Regions from separate parts of the Brevibacillus humidisoli genome, predicted to be linked through region 1. Evidence: riboswitches for the same ligand, from Rfam matches in the RefSeq annotation. Region 1 holds a riboswitch; each other region holds the start of a gene.
The links. A riboswitch is a leader RNA that binds a small molecule or an ion and turns the genes downstream of it on or off. The one in region 1 is predicted to bind S-adenosylmethionine.

Region 1 (4,210 bases):
GGATCAGTGAACACCAAATCCTCCGTTATTTTGCACAATTCGGGATTGATAAAGTTGCCAAGCAGCGCCTTTTTCTCATATGGATGGGCCCCCAAATCAGAGGTAAAAAACAAGGTGTGAGCCAAAAAACGGCCAATATGCTTGGCAAACAACGGGTAGCGGTTCCCCTCAATCAGCCCTTTCCGCATTATGATGTGATCGCTTAGATCCTCCATCACCGTCAAAGCCAGTTCCTCGTCATAATGATAAACTTCCGGCACCAGATCCGGAGCGTATTTGTACTGGATCCTCAACGCTTCACTCTCGATGCGGGCACGATCCAGGGTAAGCGGCCATGATTCACCGACTACTCTCGCATAAGGAAGTGCTTGTTTAACAATAACACTTTTGCCGCCCTTGTTGTCACAAATATGGAACACCAAATTCAGGTTACCGTCTCCGATCTCTCTGCTGACAAGCTCTGCGCCTTGTGCAAACAATCCAGGAAGCGCACGAACGTACTCGACAGCTTCCTGCTCCGATAATGCCCGATAAGCCATCATGCATACCCCTTTCAGATCGATTTGGTCACGTTATGACAATAAAAAAACCTCTTTTCCGGAGAAAAGAGGTTGTGTACGCATCGATTACAATACGTGTCGTCTCCCCCTTATCTTCCAGAATTCTTCGCTTCTGCAGGAATTAGCACCGTGCACGCCACTAGGGCATGTCGGTTGCTGGGTTTCATCGGGCCAGTCCCTCCACCGTCTCTGGATAAGGAATCCATTGTTTCTTCAGTTGTTCTTCCAGAATACCATAGATAATAAATGTATGGCATCTATCTTACACACTCTTGTAAAAGGTGTCAATTGGTTTGATTGCTTCCTGTTTCCTCCTGTCAGTAGCGCCCTTACCCGCAGTGCCCATCTTTTCCTTCTTCTGCACGATGCCCCATGCACATATCCCCTCGGTTACATACCCTGCTCGTAAGGGTGATACCCAAAAAGGAGGGATGTGCAGTGAGCGGAATCTTTAACGGCAATGGCTTCGCATTGGCTCTGGTGCTGTTCATTTTGCTGGTCATTGTCGGGGAAGCCGACGATTAATCTGCTGTCGCATGTTCAGCCCCCCTCTTGTATGAGGGGTTTTTTCGTTTCATCACGTCCGATTGCAGCACGGAAGTTGCAGAGTTACCGATCGGTATCCTGTGCTATGATGGGGAAGAACAGGGGCAGGGGGAAGATCACACAACTTCAGATGAACATGCAGCAGCCCCACGAACGAGAGGAGATTGGAAGATGCCAGGACACGCATTGGTTGTTGGGGGTACCGGCATGTTGGCCGATGTCTGCTTGTGGCTAGAGAGGGAGGACTATCATGTGTCGGTCATTGCCAGAAACCGGGAGAGGTTGGCCGCGCTTGTGGAGCGGGCGGAAAGACCAAACAGCATCACCTCGCTTGTCCTCGATTATACTGATGAGCAAGCTCTGCGCCGTCAACTGCGTACAACAATGGAGAAAAACGGTCCGATCGAACTGGCTGTCGCCTGGATACATTCTAACGCTCCCCGCGCCTTGCCCATATGTATAGAAGAACTGGCAGGGGCAGCGACCAGTTCCTGGAGGCTGTTTCACATCTGCGGCAGCAGAGCATACCGATCCCCGCAGCGTCCCGACCTACCGGAGCATTGTTGCTACCATCAGGTAATCCTGGGGTTTGTGCTGGAAGATAGGGGAAGCCGCTGGCTGACCAACAGTGAGATCGCAGAAGGCGTGATACGGGCGATCTCCTCCGGGAAGCAGGATAGCGTGGTCGGCCAGTTGGAGCCATGGGAAAAAAGACCATCTTGACCGCAAGCCGTCTTGCGGTACCCTACGGGTTGACTACGGAGCGAAAAGCGCTTATGATGTGTGTATCAAACCAGCAGGGGCGCTGCTGGAACCAATCAAATCAAACGGATATGAGAATGCTCTTATCGAGAGAAGGCAGAGGGACTGGCCCGATGAAGCCCGGCAACCGACGCGCTGAAAGTCCAGGCGCGAGACGGTGCTAAATCCTGCAGGTGCTGCAAGGCAGTCCTGAAAGATGAGAGGAGTAAACCAGCATGACTGCCTCCTCCTTCGCGAAGGAGGTTTTTTTGTTAAAAGGAGGACAATCGTTCGTGAGTGGAGATCGAATCCGCGTCACCTATCTGACGCAAGCAAAAGATCTGGATAAAAAAGCGGAAGCTATCGCCGTTGGCATGACCGTTGGTTCCTGGACCGACCTGCCTGCCGCCAAACAAGCTGAGCTGCATCCGTATCTAGGGGAAGCTGTATCTTCCGAGACCTTGGAAGAACTGCCGGATGGACATAAGCGTGGACTCATCCGCATCGACTATCCCGCAGGCAACTTCACGCCTGACATAGCCTCGCTATTGACCGGCGTGTTCGGCAAGCTGTCCATGGACGGCAAGATTAAACTGATCGATATCAAACTGCCCGAATCATTCGTCCAAGCTTTTCCCGGACCGCAGTTTGGCATCGATGGCATTTGCCAAAAACTGGGGGTTCACGACCGGCCGCTGCTGATGAGCATCTTCAAGTCATGTCTGGGACTTCCCTTTGACGACTTGAAAACTCAGTTTCGAGCGCAAGCTCTCGGTGGTGTCGACCTGGTAAAAGACGATGAAATCTTCTTTGTCGACGACAAAGCCCCGTTCCTGGACCGGATCCGGGAATTCGGGAAAATCGCCGATGAAGTGGCACAGCAAACAGGCAAGCCGATCCTCTATGCCGCCAACCTGACCGGCCCCGTCCATGAGCTGAACGAGCGGGCCAAGCGGGCTGTAGAGGCAGGGGCGCAATGCCTGCTGTTTAACGTGTTGGCATATGGGTATGACGCCCTGCATCGTCTCGCCGCCGATCCCGATATCACCATCCCTTTGATGGCGCATCCCGCCCTCGCCGGCGCGTATTACCCGTCGCCTGACTACGGCATTGCGACACCACTGCTGCTGGGCAAACTGATGCGCCTGGCCGGGGCAGACCTTGTTCTCTTCCCGTCCCCATACGGCAGTGTGGCCCTAGACAAGCAGGAAGCCCTACAGGTGGCAGCCAACCTGACAGATAGCGCTGTGCCGGTCAAGCAGGCTTTTCCTGTTCCTTCGGCTGGAATTCACCCTGGACTGGTGCCACAGTTGTACGAAGATTTTGGCCTGCAGCAGGTCGTCAATGCAGGCGGCGGCATCCACGGTCATCCCGGCGGCGCTGCAGATGGCGGACGTGCCTTCCGGGCGGCAATAGATGCTGTCGTAGCTGGTCAGACACTGGACGAAGCGGCCCAATCGTCCCAACCGTTGGCTGCGGCCCTGGCCAAGTGGGGAGGCCCAAGATGAGCAAACAACTGGTACTTTTCTGTGACTTCGACGGCACCATTACCGAAAAGGATAATATCGTCGCCATCATGCGCAAGTTCGCCCCGCCAGAGTGGGAAGGGTTGACCAAGCAGATCCTCAGCCAACAGATTAGCGTCCGTGAAGGGGTGGGTAAGCTGTTCGCGATGCTGCCCTCCTCGCGCAAACAGGAGATCGTCGACTACATCGTTGAGGAAGCCGCGATCCGTCCCGGTTTTGCCGAGTTTGTCCGATTCTGTGAGGAGAAACAGATCGAACTGCTGATCACCAGTGGCGGTATCGACTTTTTTGTCGAACCGATCCTGGCACCGTTTCGACTCAAAAACCAGGTCTATTGCAATGGCAGCGACTTTTCCGGCGAAACGATCACGATTACCTGGCCGCACCATTGTGACGAAAACTGCGACAACGACTGCGGCATGTGCAAGACATCGATTATCCGCCGCTACGATCCGGAGCGCTACTTCCGCGTCGTGATTGGCGACAGCATAACGGATCTGGCCGGAGCCAAAATCGCCGACTTCGTGATTGCCCGCTCGCTGCTGGAGCAGAAATGCGAAGAACTGGGACTGCGGTACCGCCCGTTTGCCACCTTCTACGATGTAATCGAATCATTAAATACGCTTTTAACGGAACAGGAAGTGATCACACCGTGACCATCACACTGGAGCAGCGCATGGATGCGTTTCGCAGGCTTGATGAGGCAAAACTCACCTTTGCCAAACGAGACTGGTTCCCTGGTACCAGCGGCAACTTGTCGATCAAGCTAAGCGGTGAACCGCTGCAGTTTGCGGTAACCGCCAGCGGCAAGGACAAGACAAAACTTTCCCCGGAAGA
Region 2 (4,210 bases), 140 kb from region 1:
TTCATTATAACACGCTTTCCATCCTACACACGCTTTGCATCTTAACATGCCTTTACATCTTAACACGCTTTACAACCATCGCACGTTTCTCCACTCGCGACACGCTTTACGCCGCGCGAGAGTTCATATTCTCCATATAGCTGTAGAACGCTTCTTTCTTCTTCTTGAACAAGAAGTACGAGACCGCGTAAATCGCAATCACCAAGCCGATCAGCAGCCACGACTGGGAGAGGAAGGCGAGGAAGATCAGGCCAGCGATCGGTTTGGTCAGGATACCAAAGCTGGTGATCAGCAGCACGCCGGTAGGGATGCTTACCCCTACCTCTGTCGCGACCTGGGTAAAGATCGGTGCGGTATAAGTAGCCAGATAGAGTCCCAGGCTGAACCAGATCGTCCCGGAGACCAGCACCTTAAAGATGTTTCCGTTCATGATCGCAACCAATCCCTGTACCATGAATGGCAGCGCGATCAGGTCAACGACAGGCAGTACTTCGTTGCCAGGCAGGATCAGGGCCATCAGCACCATGATCGGGATTAGCGTGATACCGGAGATCAGCGTAGCAGCCTCACCATAGCCGGCCGCGTCGTTAACCCCGAGGTACCACTCGCGGGACTTGCTGCCCTGCTTTCCTTTTTTCTTGGCTGCCTCTGTCAGCGGCAGGAAGGCTTGCGCAAAGATACCGGATACTTTCGGGAAAATCGCCATCACAGCAGCAGTAGCCACACCGACAGTAGCGATTTCGCCCCAGGAGGCAAGCGTGCCCAGTTCTTTCAGGTTCCCCATGATGCCGAGGAACAAGCCGAGCAGCAGACCGAGCGCGATCGGTTCCCCGAGGAAGCCGAGCTTTTTCTGCAAATCGCTGGGGCTGAGGTTGATCTTGCCTGCACCCAGCTTGTCCAGAATCCAGTTCATCCCGATTCCGAACGGCACAGTCCCCACGTGGTGGAGCTGGACAATCGTACAGTTAGGATAATTGAAGTAAGTAGACCAGCGTCTGGCAATCATTTCAGAGAACAAAAGACTGTATAAGTTCAATACGATCATGCAGCCAATCGCCAGTGCCATGCTGTCGGTGATCAGGTAGATCATCGAACCCCATACCATGTACGAATAGTTGTTCCACAGGTCCCCTGGTTGGAAGATGTTGGTCCAACGAGCGAGGAACAGCACGATTTGCAGCAGGATTCCCAGACCGAGGAAGATCATTCCCACTTCGGTTGAGTAGGCGACGACGGCGGTAGCCTGCCAGCCGATGTCAAAGACGGGCAGCTTCACGCCAGTGCTCTCTACCATCTGCTGAACAACCGGCATAATAACAGGGATAAAGGCATTCAACAGCAGGGTGAATCCTTGCAGACCGATCCCGGCGTAGAGCGCGGCGAAAAACGCTTTTTTCACCTGCACCTTCAAAAAGAGGGCGACGATGAAGATGATAAACGGCACGAAGATCTGTGCGCCAAACGTGTCAAAAATCTGCTTCAGTGTTTCCAAAAACATGGTGGTTCCTCCTTGGTGTATTCAACTGTTATGCGTTGATTTGCTCAATCACTTTAAGTACTTCTTCCAAAAACCCTTCCTCGTCAAAACCGGTCAGGAATCCCACGGCGTTGATAGCGGGAATGCTTAGATTCTCCGGTACAGGGGTGGTGTAGGCGATGAAGTCATAGCTGCCCATCTCGGCGTAACTTTCCACCTGCTGCGGTTTCACTTCCGTCGTGGTGATCTTGTAGCCCTTCTCGGCCAGCGCTTCTTTCAACTTCTCGGCCACCATCGTGGAGCTGACTGTCCCCGAGCCACACACCGTCAATACGTTAAACGTTGTTTTCATCTTCGTTCCTCCATCCTTATTGGTAATCTTCCTGCGTTTGGCAATGGTCCTTATTTGGTCACCGTCTGTGCGCTTACGACGCCGCCTAACAGCTCGTACACGCGTTGTCTGGTCGTGGCCTCGCTGATCCCCAGCAGCAGCTCTTTGTCCTGAAACAGCTTCATGAAGTTGCGCAACAGCTGCAGATGTTCCTCCGGCTTGTGGATCGCCAGCATGACGACGATCTTTACGCCTACGGTAACGTCAGGGCTGCCCATCATGGAAAAAGAGACTGGTTCCTTCAGGGTCGCAACCGCTATCGCCGACTGGTTGACGTGAACCGGATCAGCGTGCGGGATGGCGACATAGACGCCTTCGCTGGGAAGTCCGGTCGGATGCAGCTTCTCCCGCTCCACGACTGCGTCCCGGAAGCTGTCCTTCACATACCCCCTGCTGTGCAGCAGAGCGGCCAATCGGCTCAGGATATCCTCCGCCTGCTCCGCTTCCGCCCCCAGCAGGATCAAATCTTCATCAAACGTACTCACAACCATTTCACTCCTTGTGCAACCCCTATTTTCTCGATGGGATAACTATGTTTTGTTTGTATACGAATGCCGCAGCCGCTGCCCTCCTCACCCCCGCGCATCAAAAAAGCCCTTCACTCACAAAAGAGAGAAGGGCTGTCATCCGGTTCAGGATTGATAGCAATTCTTCTCATCTTCGGAATGATTACACATTCACTCTGAAGTTGGCACCGCTGGCGAAGCGCCCGGTTGCCGAGGTTTCATCGGGTCAGTCCCTCAACCTCTCTCGATAAGAAAAGATTGCAAACTATTTATACGGTTGTAACATTGAACTCATTCTAGCCTGCTTGTCGAATTGTGTCAACTGATTTTTTGTCGACCGGCATCAGCAGTTGCCGCAACGTCTGCTGGTCGGCAGCATCGGCACCTAGCTTGCCAGCAGTATCAGCACCTAGCTGGTCAGTAGTATCGGTACGTGGGTCAGTCAGTAGTGCCGGTATGTGAGCCAGTTCCCGGTATGTGAGCCAGTTCTCGGTCTGTGAACCAGTCGGTAGTTCCCGATCTGTGAACCAGTCGGTAGTTCCGATCCTTGAGCCAGTCGGTGAATCTGCTCAGCTGCCCCGCCCTACGAGCTGGTCATCGTGCCGCCATTTACGTGGATGATCTGCCCCGTCACGTAGGAGGAATCTTCAGAGGCCAGGTAGACATAGGCCGGAGCAAGCTCGTAAGGCTGTCCAGCACGCTTCATCGGCGTCTCCGTGCCAAAGGTCGCTACCTGCTGTGCGGAAAAACTGGAGGGGATCAGGGGCGTCCAGATCGGGCCCGGCGCCACGCCATTCACGCGAATCCCTTGTGATACGAGAGAGCCGGACAAGGAACGGGTAAACGTGACGACAGCCCCTTGCGTAGTAGAGTAGTCGAGCAATTGTGTATTTCCTTCATACGCGGTGACGGAAGCAGTATTGATGATCGTACTTCTCGGCTGCAGATAAGGAAGCACCGCCTTGGTCATGTAAAAGAATGAAAAGATGTTCACTTCAAATGTCGTTCGCAACTGCTCGGCGGAGATGTCCAGAATGCTCTCCTGAGGGTATTGGACCGCCACATTGTTGACGAGCGTGTCGATCTTTCCGAAGGTCTCCAGGGTCTGCTGTGCGGTGTACTGGGAGAGCCGCTCATCCCGGATGTCGCCGGCGATCAATAAACAACGGCGGCCATACTGCTCCACCCGCTGCCTGGTCTCGGTGGCATCCACATGCTCATCGTAGTAGACCAGCACGGAGTCAGCCCCTTCTTTGGCAAACGCAATCGCCACCGCCCGCCCAATCCCGCTGTCCCCGCCGGTAATGATCGCCACTTTATCCTGCAGCTTCCCGCTTCCCTGATAACGCGGGTTGTCCGAGAGGGGTCTTGGCACCATGATGGCTTCGATGCCCGGATGACGGTCCTGATGCTGGGGAGGAAATGTGATCGGCACGTTTTCACATTGCCTGACCCAGCCTAGATACGGATACATAACCGGTTAAGCCTCCCTTTTGGGTATTTTCCCTGTACTCTATTCCGGCATCCGTTGATCTGTGCTACCTCCCGAGGCAGGCTTGGCAAACTGCTCAATCTCATCCTTAAACTCCTCCAGCAAAGCAGGCGTGTACCGCTTCTCTCCTTTTCGATCCCGTACCTTCCGCCAGAGGAAGGCGGCGATTTCCAGCTTGTTTTTCCACTGCTTCGACTGCGGATCGGCGTGGAACTCTTTTACGAAGCCGTTCCACTGATAGGTCTTGTCCTCAGCAGTAGGCGGATTGGCCTTGGTGTGATTCTTCTGGCGGCTGCTATCGTACACCGCAATCAGATCAGCCACCGTCATCTCTTGGTCATTCC
Region 3 (4,210 bases), 480 kb from region 1:
TTTATGCTCTACTGGCGTGACGTCTCACAAGCTCGTACCTTGGGGATGCCGCTTGATCTCAGTGCAGCGGTCAACGCTGCAGCCGGCTCCGCCTTGATGGAGGATGATTTGATCCTCAACGGTTCTGATCCGTTTGAGCTGCCGGGTCTCATGAACGTCAAAGGACGGCTGACGCACATCAAAAGCGATTGGATGGAATCGGGCAACGCCTTTGCCGATATCGTGGAAGCCCGCAACAAATTGTTGAAGATGGGCCACAGCGGCCCCTATGCCTTGGTCGTATCGCCAGAGCTGTACTCGCTGCTGCACAGAGTCCACAAAGGGACCAATGTACTGGAGATCGAGCACGTGCGCAGCCTGGTCACAGACGGGGTATACCAATCACCCGTCATTAAGGGTAAGGCAGGCGTACTGGTTGCCACCGGCCGTCACAATCTCGATCTGGCCATCGCTGAAGATTTTGACACGGCCTTCCTCGGCGACGAGCAGATGAACCACCTGTTCCGTGTATACGAGTGCGTGGTTCTGCGAATTAAGCGCCCCAGTGCGATTTGTACGTTGGAGGAAGCAGAGGGCTAATCACGGCAGGCTAATGACGTCGTGTTAATCACGGCAGTTAGTTTTGAACTTAGCTCAGTGGGAATATCCTAACCGGTTATGGAATGAAAACAAGCGGCACGCCTTTCACGGCTTGCCGCTTGTTTATGTACCACTTTTTATGAAAAGAAGCGCTAAGCGATCCGTACGACCTTTGTTTGCTCCCCGGATGGGAGGAATGGCAGATCAACGTGCTCTCTTGCCTGCTCCAGTCCCACATCCTGAACCAGTATCTGCACCTCTTCCTGAAACGGAGGCGTACAACTACCCTCGTTCAACTCACACAGACGCTTAAGATGACGCAGGCGCTCTGCCAGCTTTTGTTCCCGCATCCACTCGTTTTGCAGCTCGCATACATTCACGTGCCTGGCATCGGCGATCATGCCAATCTCGTTGACGTGTACGATCAAGCGCTGCCCCTCTTCGGTGACAAAGCCGATCGAACAAAACTGGGAAGCTGCCATTTCCAAACGCGTAATCACCGCATTCCGGTACTCCTCTCCGGAACGAAGGCGAAGCATGCCAGCCTCTACCGCACCGCCCACTTTTCGCTCATTGGCAATCACCGTATACATATCTGTGTAACCGTCGATCTGGTACCGCATAACGCCCTCCTGTGTACAGCGAAGATCAGTTCACATGATCAAGCGAAATGATACTCATTATCATTATCTGCAACCATCGTATAATGAAAATCATTATCTGTCAATATCAAGCTCACAGCAAGGAGTGTTGTTTCTGCATGAGTTTATCGTTAGTTTATCCAGACATACTCTTTTCTAACAAACCTCTTTTGGCTCTCGTTTACCCTATGCAGTTGCCCAGCAAAAGGTGAAAAATCGTCAAGACTCGACCCAATTTTCCGAATTTACTGTTTTCACGTGAAACAAAAAGTCAACCAAGTACCTGATTGACCTGATCATATGAAAATGCCCAGCAAGCCACAAGCGCTGCTGGACACCCTCCTATCGTCCTGCTGAAAACAGTTCCAATCTGGCGATTCGCTGGACAGCCTCGACCAATCGCTGCTCCGATGTCAACAATGCTACCCGAACGTAGTTTTCACCATGCTCACCGAATCCAATGCCCGGTGCTACCACAACGTGTGCCTTTTCCAGCAGCAGATCAGCAAACGCGGCTGACCCCATCTTGTCCGGCACCGGCAGCCAGGCAAAGAAAGAACCTTGCGAAGGCGACGCCTGCCAGCCGATCTGTCGCAAGCTGTCAAACAACGCATTGCGACGACTTTCATAGGTTTCGACCAGTTGGCGTACGCACTCCTGTGTATCGGTCATCGCCCGTACTGCCGCCATCTGTACAGCACCAAACAAACTGACAAAATAGTGATCCTGGAGCAGGTTCATCATGCGAACCAACTCCCGGTTGCCAACCATTGCACCGACACGCCATCCTGCCATGTTGTAAGTTTTGGACAGTGTGTAGAACTCCACCCCTACCTCTTTGGCGCCAGGGGTCTGCAGAAAGCTAACCGGCTTCTTGCCGTCGTAACTGATCGCACCATAGGCGAAATCGTGACATACGACGATCTCATGGCGCCGTGCAAAGCGGACTGTTTCCTCGAAAAACTGGATAGGGGCAGTAACCGCAGTTGGATTGTTCGGGTAGTTGAGGAACATCAATCTTGCCCTCTCCAGATCTGCCGGCGTCAGCTCACCGTAGCCGGGGAGAAACTGGTTCTCTTCCCGCAGCGGCATCATCACCATGCGCCCGCCGGATATTGCCACGCCCGACCAGTAGTCTGGATATCCCGGATCGGGCACCAATGCCACATCACCGGGGTCAAGCAACACCTGACAAATCTCGACAAGCCCGGTTTTGCTCCCAAACAAGATGGCGACCTCTTCTTCCGGATCGAGATCCACATCGAATTCCTGCTTGTACCAGTGGGCAACTGCTTCTTTCAGTTCCCGTCTGCCCTGGAACGGCGGATACTTGTGATGCATGGGATCGGCAGCCTGTCTCTGCAATTCTTCCACAATATGCGGGGGAGTCGGCAAGTCAGGATTCCCCTGCCCGAGGTTGATAATGTCATGCCCTTCCGCTATTACCTTGTTTACTTTGGCCACAAGAGTAGAAAAGAATTGCGTGGGTAGTTGATTCATGATGGAAGCGGGTCTGATGCGCATCGTCTGTCCTTCCTTTCAAGCCAAAGAATAAACCCCTTCTTCCATACAGAAGAAGGGGTATGCATCTGCCAGCACAGCCTTATCTGTCAGGAAGTACTCCTGCTGGATTTGGCACAGCATCTCGCTTGTGGGCGAGACCCGCTGCCGGGCTTCATAGGGCCAGTCCCTCCGCCTCTCTCGATAAGTGATCGACTTGTCAGATCGTTCTGTTTTCGATCTTTTTCTATACTAGCGGGGGGTTGCAGCAATGTCAATCCCCCCGTTTACAGCTGTTTGCTTACTTGTCGGTCTGCTGGATCTTGACCTTGGCGCCATCCTTCAGCATCGTCTGACCTTTTACGACTACTTGATCACCTTTATTCAAGCCGCTCAGGATCTCGATCTTGTCGCTTGACTCGGCCCCAGTGGTTACTTCCACCTGCTTGGCCTGATCACCTTCTACAATGTACGCATAACGCTTGCCATCCTGATCGAACACAGCCGTTCTCGATACAACCAGTGTCTTGGCATTCTCGGTGCCATCGCTCAGCTGCACATTTGCGACCATGTCAGACTTTAATTCACCTGTTGGATTGGGGATCGAGATTTCTACCGGGTATCCCTTGACCTGTTGATCCATCACCGGGCTGATCGCCGTTACACTAGCTTCCAGTTCTTTATCCAAAGCCGGCAGGTGAACCGTCACCTTGGAGCCAACCTGAAGCGTTGTAATCTCCTGTTCGGAAACGTTCACCTTGACCAGCAGCGGATCAGTGGTAACTAGCACGACTACCGGCATCTGTGGCGAGGCCATCTCTCCTACCGACCCTGAAACAGATGAGACTACGCCAGAGATAGGAGCCGTAACCGTTGAGTTGGCCAGTTGTTCCCTAGCGTTCTCCAGAGAGACTCGAGCCTGGTCAACCGAGGCTTGGGATACACCGATTCCCACTTGCTTCTGCGCTGCGTCGTAGGTAGCTTTTGCATTGTCATAGGCCGTTTGCGCATTGGTTACAGCCGATTTCGCCTGCTCATATTGCTGCTGAGAGATGGCACCCTGGCTGAATAACTGATTCATCCGTTGTTCATTCAGCTTCGCGTCTTTCAGCGCCTGCTCTGCCTGGGTCAGGCTGTTTTTAGCCTGCTCCACCCCTTGAGCGGAACTTGTATCGCTCTGCTTGAAGTTGGCCAATGCCAGCTTGTAAGCCGCTTCTGCCTGCTGCACGCTGTTCATCAGGTCCTGTTGATCCAGCTTGAACAGCACATCTCCCTGGCTCACTTTTTGTCCCAGTTCAACATTGAGTGTTTGAATCTTGCCGCTTACCTTAGGAGCGACCTGTACCGTCTTGCCTGGGGCAAGCGTGCCTGTCAAACCTGCTGCTACGCCAACCGATCCTTCGGTCAAACTCTCCACCTGTACCGGGATAGGCGCTTCTTCCTTCTGTTCCTCCACCGCAGTCGGTTGGGCACTACAGCCGGCTAACACC
Region 4 (4,210 bases), 1.2 Mb from region 1:
GCGCCGTCCGACTTCTTGATCAGACAGGGAGGCATCTCGTATTCATCCAGGTTGACCACCAGCGCACCATTAGACTCCACCAACAGATCTTTTTCCTCAAGCAGCCGTACGACCCGATCCATCTTGTCGTTGTAAAAAGCTTCTCCGTGCGTAGAGTCAAACGATACACCGAGCAGTTTATAAATCTTCATGAATTCCTTTAGCGATTCGTCACGGAACCACTGCCACAATTGCCTTGCTTCTTCATCGCCGTCTTCCAGGCGCTTGAACCATTCCCGCCCTTGTTCTTCCAGCGATTCATCTTTTTCCGCTTCTTCGTGGAACTTGATGTAGAGCGACAGCAGTTCCTTGATCGGCTTCGCTCTTACTTTCTCTTCGTCTCCCCACCGTTTGTAGGCGACGATCAGCTTGCCAAACTGGGTACCCCAGTCACCGAGATGGTTGATGCGAACAGGACGGTAGCCGTGTTTTTCCAAAATGTTGGCAATCGCATTGCCGATCACGGTAGAGCGGAGGTGGCCCATGGAGAACGGCTTGGCGATGTTGGGGGAAGACAAGTCGATCGGTACGTTGCGCCCTTGGCCGATGCTGCGATTGCCGTAGGATGAACCTTCTTTCGCTATCGTCCCGATCACCTCGGCCGTTACCAACGAACGGTTGAGGAAGACGTTCATGTATGGTCCGACTGCTTCTACTTTGTCAAGGTAGTCGCTTTTGACCAATCCGGCCAGTTCTGCGGCTATCTGTGGAGGTGCTTTGCGCAGCACTTTTGCCAATTGGAAACACGGAAAGGCGATATCGCCCATCTGCGGATTGGGCGGTGTTTCCAGCATCTCCTCCAGCTTTTCCAGGGAAAAGTCGGCAATCTCCAACTTCTGCAGCGCAGCATGAAGGCTTGTTGCCACTTGCTGTTTGTAACTCACTACTTTCTACCATCCTTTCTTGGCTACGAGAAAAACCTCCCGCCTCCGCAAAACGAAGAGACGAGAGGTGGATTGGTTTGCTCTCGTGATGTCAGCTATGTAGCATGAGACAAATGCGGTTGATCTGCTTTATTATAGCGAACAAGCAAGGGAGTTGCAACTCTCCCTCGCTTGTGGCTTACTCGGATGAATCACTTTCGTTGGAATGCCGCTTCTCGATCTCTGCCAATTGGGAGAACAGCTTTTTGGTCAATGCTTCCTTGTCATCTGCCTGCTTCCACTCCCGTTTGTAGCGAAGCAAGGCATCCAGCATCTCCCGTTCTGCCTCCTGTTCCCTTTCTCGGTCGAAGTTTTCGCTGGGATCAAACGGGAGGATACGATCATCCGTACCTGTCCGATAATAGAGACGCTTCCAGTGCTCGGGATACTCATACGGCTGTTCTCCCAGCACGATTGCCAGTACGTCATCGGATGCGAGTGGCAGGAAGTATCGGTAATCGTCGCGACGCCCGCCTTCGGACAGGTTGATGTGGTAGAAGGAATACATCAGATAATGACGCTCCGTACCTCGTTCCTTGACCACTTGATAGGTCTCGAAGTCGGTTTGTTTCAACGACTGTACGACTTCCAGGCTGTCCAGGAATGTTTGTCTGTCCATTGTGTCGGGGAGGGACATCTTCTCTACTCCTTTTTGGCTGATGGTTCTGCTTTTACCATCAGCATAACCGTCACGAGGGGCATGGTCAACCTGAGACGGGAAAGAGCCTGAGTCTGCGTCAGGCTCTTTCCGCAACATTAGCAGTCTTTTGATTCCCCTACGATGACGAGCAGGATGAACAGAACCAGCACCAGGGCAAAACAGTTGTTAAAGATCCCGCCGCTGCAGTATGACGTACTCATTTTGTTTCTTCATCCTCCTTTCCGGTATGCTTCAGTTTATACATGAACACCTATCTTGTTGTGGGCGTTTGACCATAACCACGAAAAAAGGCTGCAATCTGCAATCCTAGGGAGATTTTGCTATTGACGGCTCTCGCATTTAGATGGTAACATACGGAAAAAGAAAAGATTATGGATGTATTCTCTTATCCAGAGAGGTGGAGGGACTGGCCCTATGAAACCTCGGCAACCGAACATCAGGTGCCAATTCCAGCAAAGCGGACGCTTTGAAAGATAAGAGAGGATTGATCATAGATGACATTCTGTCGAAGAATCCTCTTCTTATTTGCGTAAGAAGAGGATTTTTTTATTCGTCTACGAGCCAAGTCTCATGAAAAGGAGTAGAGATGGTGAAACCGACACGATTTACGGAACAACTACAGCGAAAGATCCTGGTCCTTGATGGAGCGATGGGGACCATGCTTCAGCAGGCCAATCTCAGCGCGGCCGACTTCGGTGGAGAGGAATACGAGGGGTGCAATGAGTTGTTAAACCTGACTCGTCCTGACGTGATCCGGTACATCCACGAGAAGTATCTGGAAGCGGGTGCCGATATCATCGAGACCAACACATTTGGCGCCACCAATGTGGTTCTCGCAGAATACGACGTGCAGGAGAAAGATATGGAGATCAATATCGCGGCTGCCAGGATTGCCCAGGAAGCGGCAGCAGCCTACTCAACGCCAGACTGGCCGCGCTTCGTCGCCGGTTCGATGGGACCGACGACCAAGACCCTCTCGCTGACTGGTGGTGTCACTTTTGAAGAGTTGGTCGAAGCGTATTGCCGACAGGCGAAGGGCTTGATCCTTGGAGGTGTTGACGTCCTCCTGTTGGAGACGGCGCAGGACACCTTAAACGTAAAGGCAGCAGGCATCGGGATTCGGCAGGCATTTGCCGAGTTGGAGCGGGAAGTGCCGGTGATGATCTCCGGTACAATCGAGCCGATGGGTACGACGCTGGCTGGTCAGAATATTGAGTCATTCTATATCTCCATCGAACACTTAAATCCGGTCACGATCGGGTTGAACTGCGCGACAGGGCCCGAGTTCATGCGTGATCATTTGCGTACGTTGTCACAGTTGGCGCAGTGTGGCGTCAGTTGTTACCCCAATGCCGGACTGCCCGATGAGGACGGACACTATCATGAATCGCCGCAGGGATTGGCCGCCAAAATGGCTGCCTTCGCTGAACGCGGCTGGTTGAATGTCGCTGGCGGCTGCTGTGGAACGACTCCCGAACATATCCGCGCGCTGTCAGAGGCATTAAAGGGATACAAACCGCGTGGTCAGGCTGCCCCGCATCTCAGCGCTGTCTCCGGTATCGATGTGGTGTATGTGGAGGAAGACAATCGGCCGCTGTTGGTTGGAGAGCGTACCAATGTTATCGGCTCGCGAAAGTTCCGCCAGCTGATAGCGGACGGCAAGTACGAAGAAGCGTCTGATATTGCGCGTGCCCAAGTGAAGCGCGGGGCCCAGATCATCGACATCTGTCTGGCCGACCCCGACCGGGACGAATACGCCGATATGGAGCAGTTCCTGCAATACGCGGTAAAAAAAGTAAAAGCTCCGCTGATGCTGGACTCGACTGACGCCAAGGTATTGGAGCTAGGGCTGAAGCATTCACAAGGGAAAGCGATTATCAACTCGATCAACCTGGAGGATGGAGAGGAGCGCTTTGCCCAGGTGGTCCCGCTGATCCACACATACGGTGCGGCAGTCGTAGTGGGGACGATCGACGAACAGGGGATGGCGGTTACCCGGGAGCGAAAACTGGAGGTCGCCAAACGCTCCTACGACCTGTTGGTCAATCGCTACGGGGTTCATCCACAGGATATCATCTTTGATCCGCTGGTCTTTCCGGTGGGTACAGGGGATGAGCAGTACATCGGTTCTGCACTGGAGACAGTTGAGGGGATCCGCTTGATCAAACAGGCGATGCCGGAGTGCAAGACAATCCTCGGCGTCAGCAACGTGTCATTTGGGCTGCCGCCGGCCGGTCGGGAGGTGCTGAATGCCGTCTACCTCTACCATACGACGCGAGCTGGATTGGATTACGCGATTGTCAACACGGAAAAGCTGGAACGATACGCATCGATTCCAGAGGACGAGCGTAGGCTGGCGGAAGCCCTGCTGTTTGAGACCAATGATCAGACATTGGCCTCCTTTACCGAGTTTTACCGACAGAAAAAGCAGACGGTGAAAGTGGAGACCTCTACGCTGAGCCTAGAAGAGCGGTTGGCCCGCTATGTGGTAGAAGGCTCAAAAGACGGGTTGATTCCTGATTTGGAAGAAGCGCTCAAGAAGTATGCGCCACTAGAGATCATCAATGGTCCGCTGATGGCCGGGATG

Region 2: it holds a riboswitch for S-adenosylmethionine, as region 1 does, so the genes downstream of both, LOK74_RS17695 (PTS sugar transporter subunit IIA) here and LOK74_RS17080 (2,3-diketo-5-methylthiopentyl-1-phosphate enolase) in region 1, are expected to answer to the same signal.
Region 3: it holds a riboswitch for S-adenosylmethionine, as region 1 does, so the genes downstream of both, LOK74_RS14810 (pyridoxal phosphate-dependent aminotransferase) here and LOK74_RS17080 (2,3-diketo-5-methylthiopentyl-1-phosphate enolase) in region 1, are expected to answer to the same signal.
Region 4: it holds a riboswitch for S-adenosylmethionine, as region 1 does, so the genes downstream of both, metH (methionine synthase) here and LOK74_RS17080 (2,3-diketo-5-methylthiopentyl-1-phosphate enolase) in region 1, are expected to answer to the same signal.

What each region holds. Positions count from the first base shown of each region.
Region 1 is NZ_CP087263.1:3,478,335-3,482,544, forward strand. Features, by position in the region: gene mtnK (S-methyl-5-thioribose kinase) at 1-539, opposite strand, end outside; SAM riboswitch class I at 647-760, opposite strand; gene LOK74_RS17070 (YjcZ family sporulation protein) at 933-1,085, shown strand; gene LOK74_RS17075 (short-chain dehydrogenase) at 1,278-1,829, shown strand; SAM riboswitch class I at 1,949-2,071, shown strand; gene LOK74_RS17080 (2,3-diketo-5-methylthiopentyl-1-phosphate enolase) at 2,141-3,355, shown strand; gene LOK74_RS17085 (2-hydroxy-3-keto-5-methylthiopentenyl-1-phosphate phosphatase) at 3,352-4,029, shown strand; gene LOK74_RS17090 (methylthioribulose 1-phosphate dehydratase) at 4,026-4,210, shown strand, end outside.
Region 2 is NZ_CP087263.1:3,620,142-3,624,351, forward strand. Features, by position in the region: gene LOK74_RS17685 (PTS galactitol transporter subunit IIC) at 107-1,498, opposite strand; gene LOK74_RS17690 (PTS sugar transporter subunit IIB) at 1,527-1,829, opposite strand; gene LOK74_RS17695 (PTS sugar transporter subunit IIA) at 1,880-2,353, opposite strand; SAM riboswitch class I at 2,520-2,628, opposite strand; gene LOK74_RS17700 (SDR family oxidoreductase) at 2,958-3,848, opposite strand; gene LOK74_RS17705 (SAP domain-containing protein) at 3,888-4,210, opposite strand, start outside.
Region 3 is NZ_CP087263.1:2,995,324-2,999,533, forward strand. Features, by position in the region: gene LOK74_RS14800 (family 1 encapsulin nanocompartment shell protein) at 1-579, shown strand, start outside; gene LOK74_RS14805 (hypothetical protein) at 732-1,202, opposite strand; gene LOK74_RS14810 (pyridoxal phosphate-dependent aminotransferase) at 1,563-2,744, opposite strand; SAM riboswitch class I at 2,821-2,931, opposite strand; gene LOK74_RS14815 (efflux RND transporter periplasmic adaptor subunit) at 3,022-4,210, opposite strand, start outside.
Region 4 is NZ_CP087263.1:2,271,417-2,275,626, reverse strand. Features, by position in the region: gene argS (arginine--tRNA ligase) at 1-923, opposite strand, end outside; gene LOK74_RS11315 (hypothetical protein) at 1,102-1,599, opposite strand; gene LOK74_RS11310 (YjcZ family sporulation protein) at 1,719-1,823, opposite strand; SAM riboswitch class I at 2,006-2,103, shown strand; gene metH (methionine synthase) at 2,210-4,210, shown strand, end outside.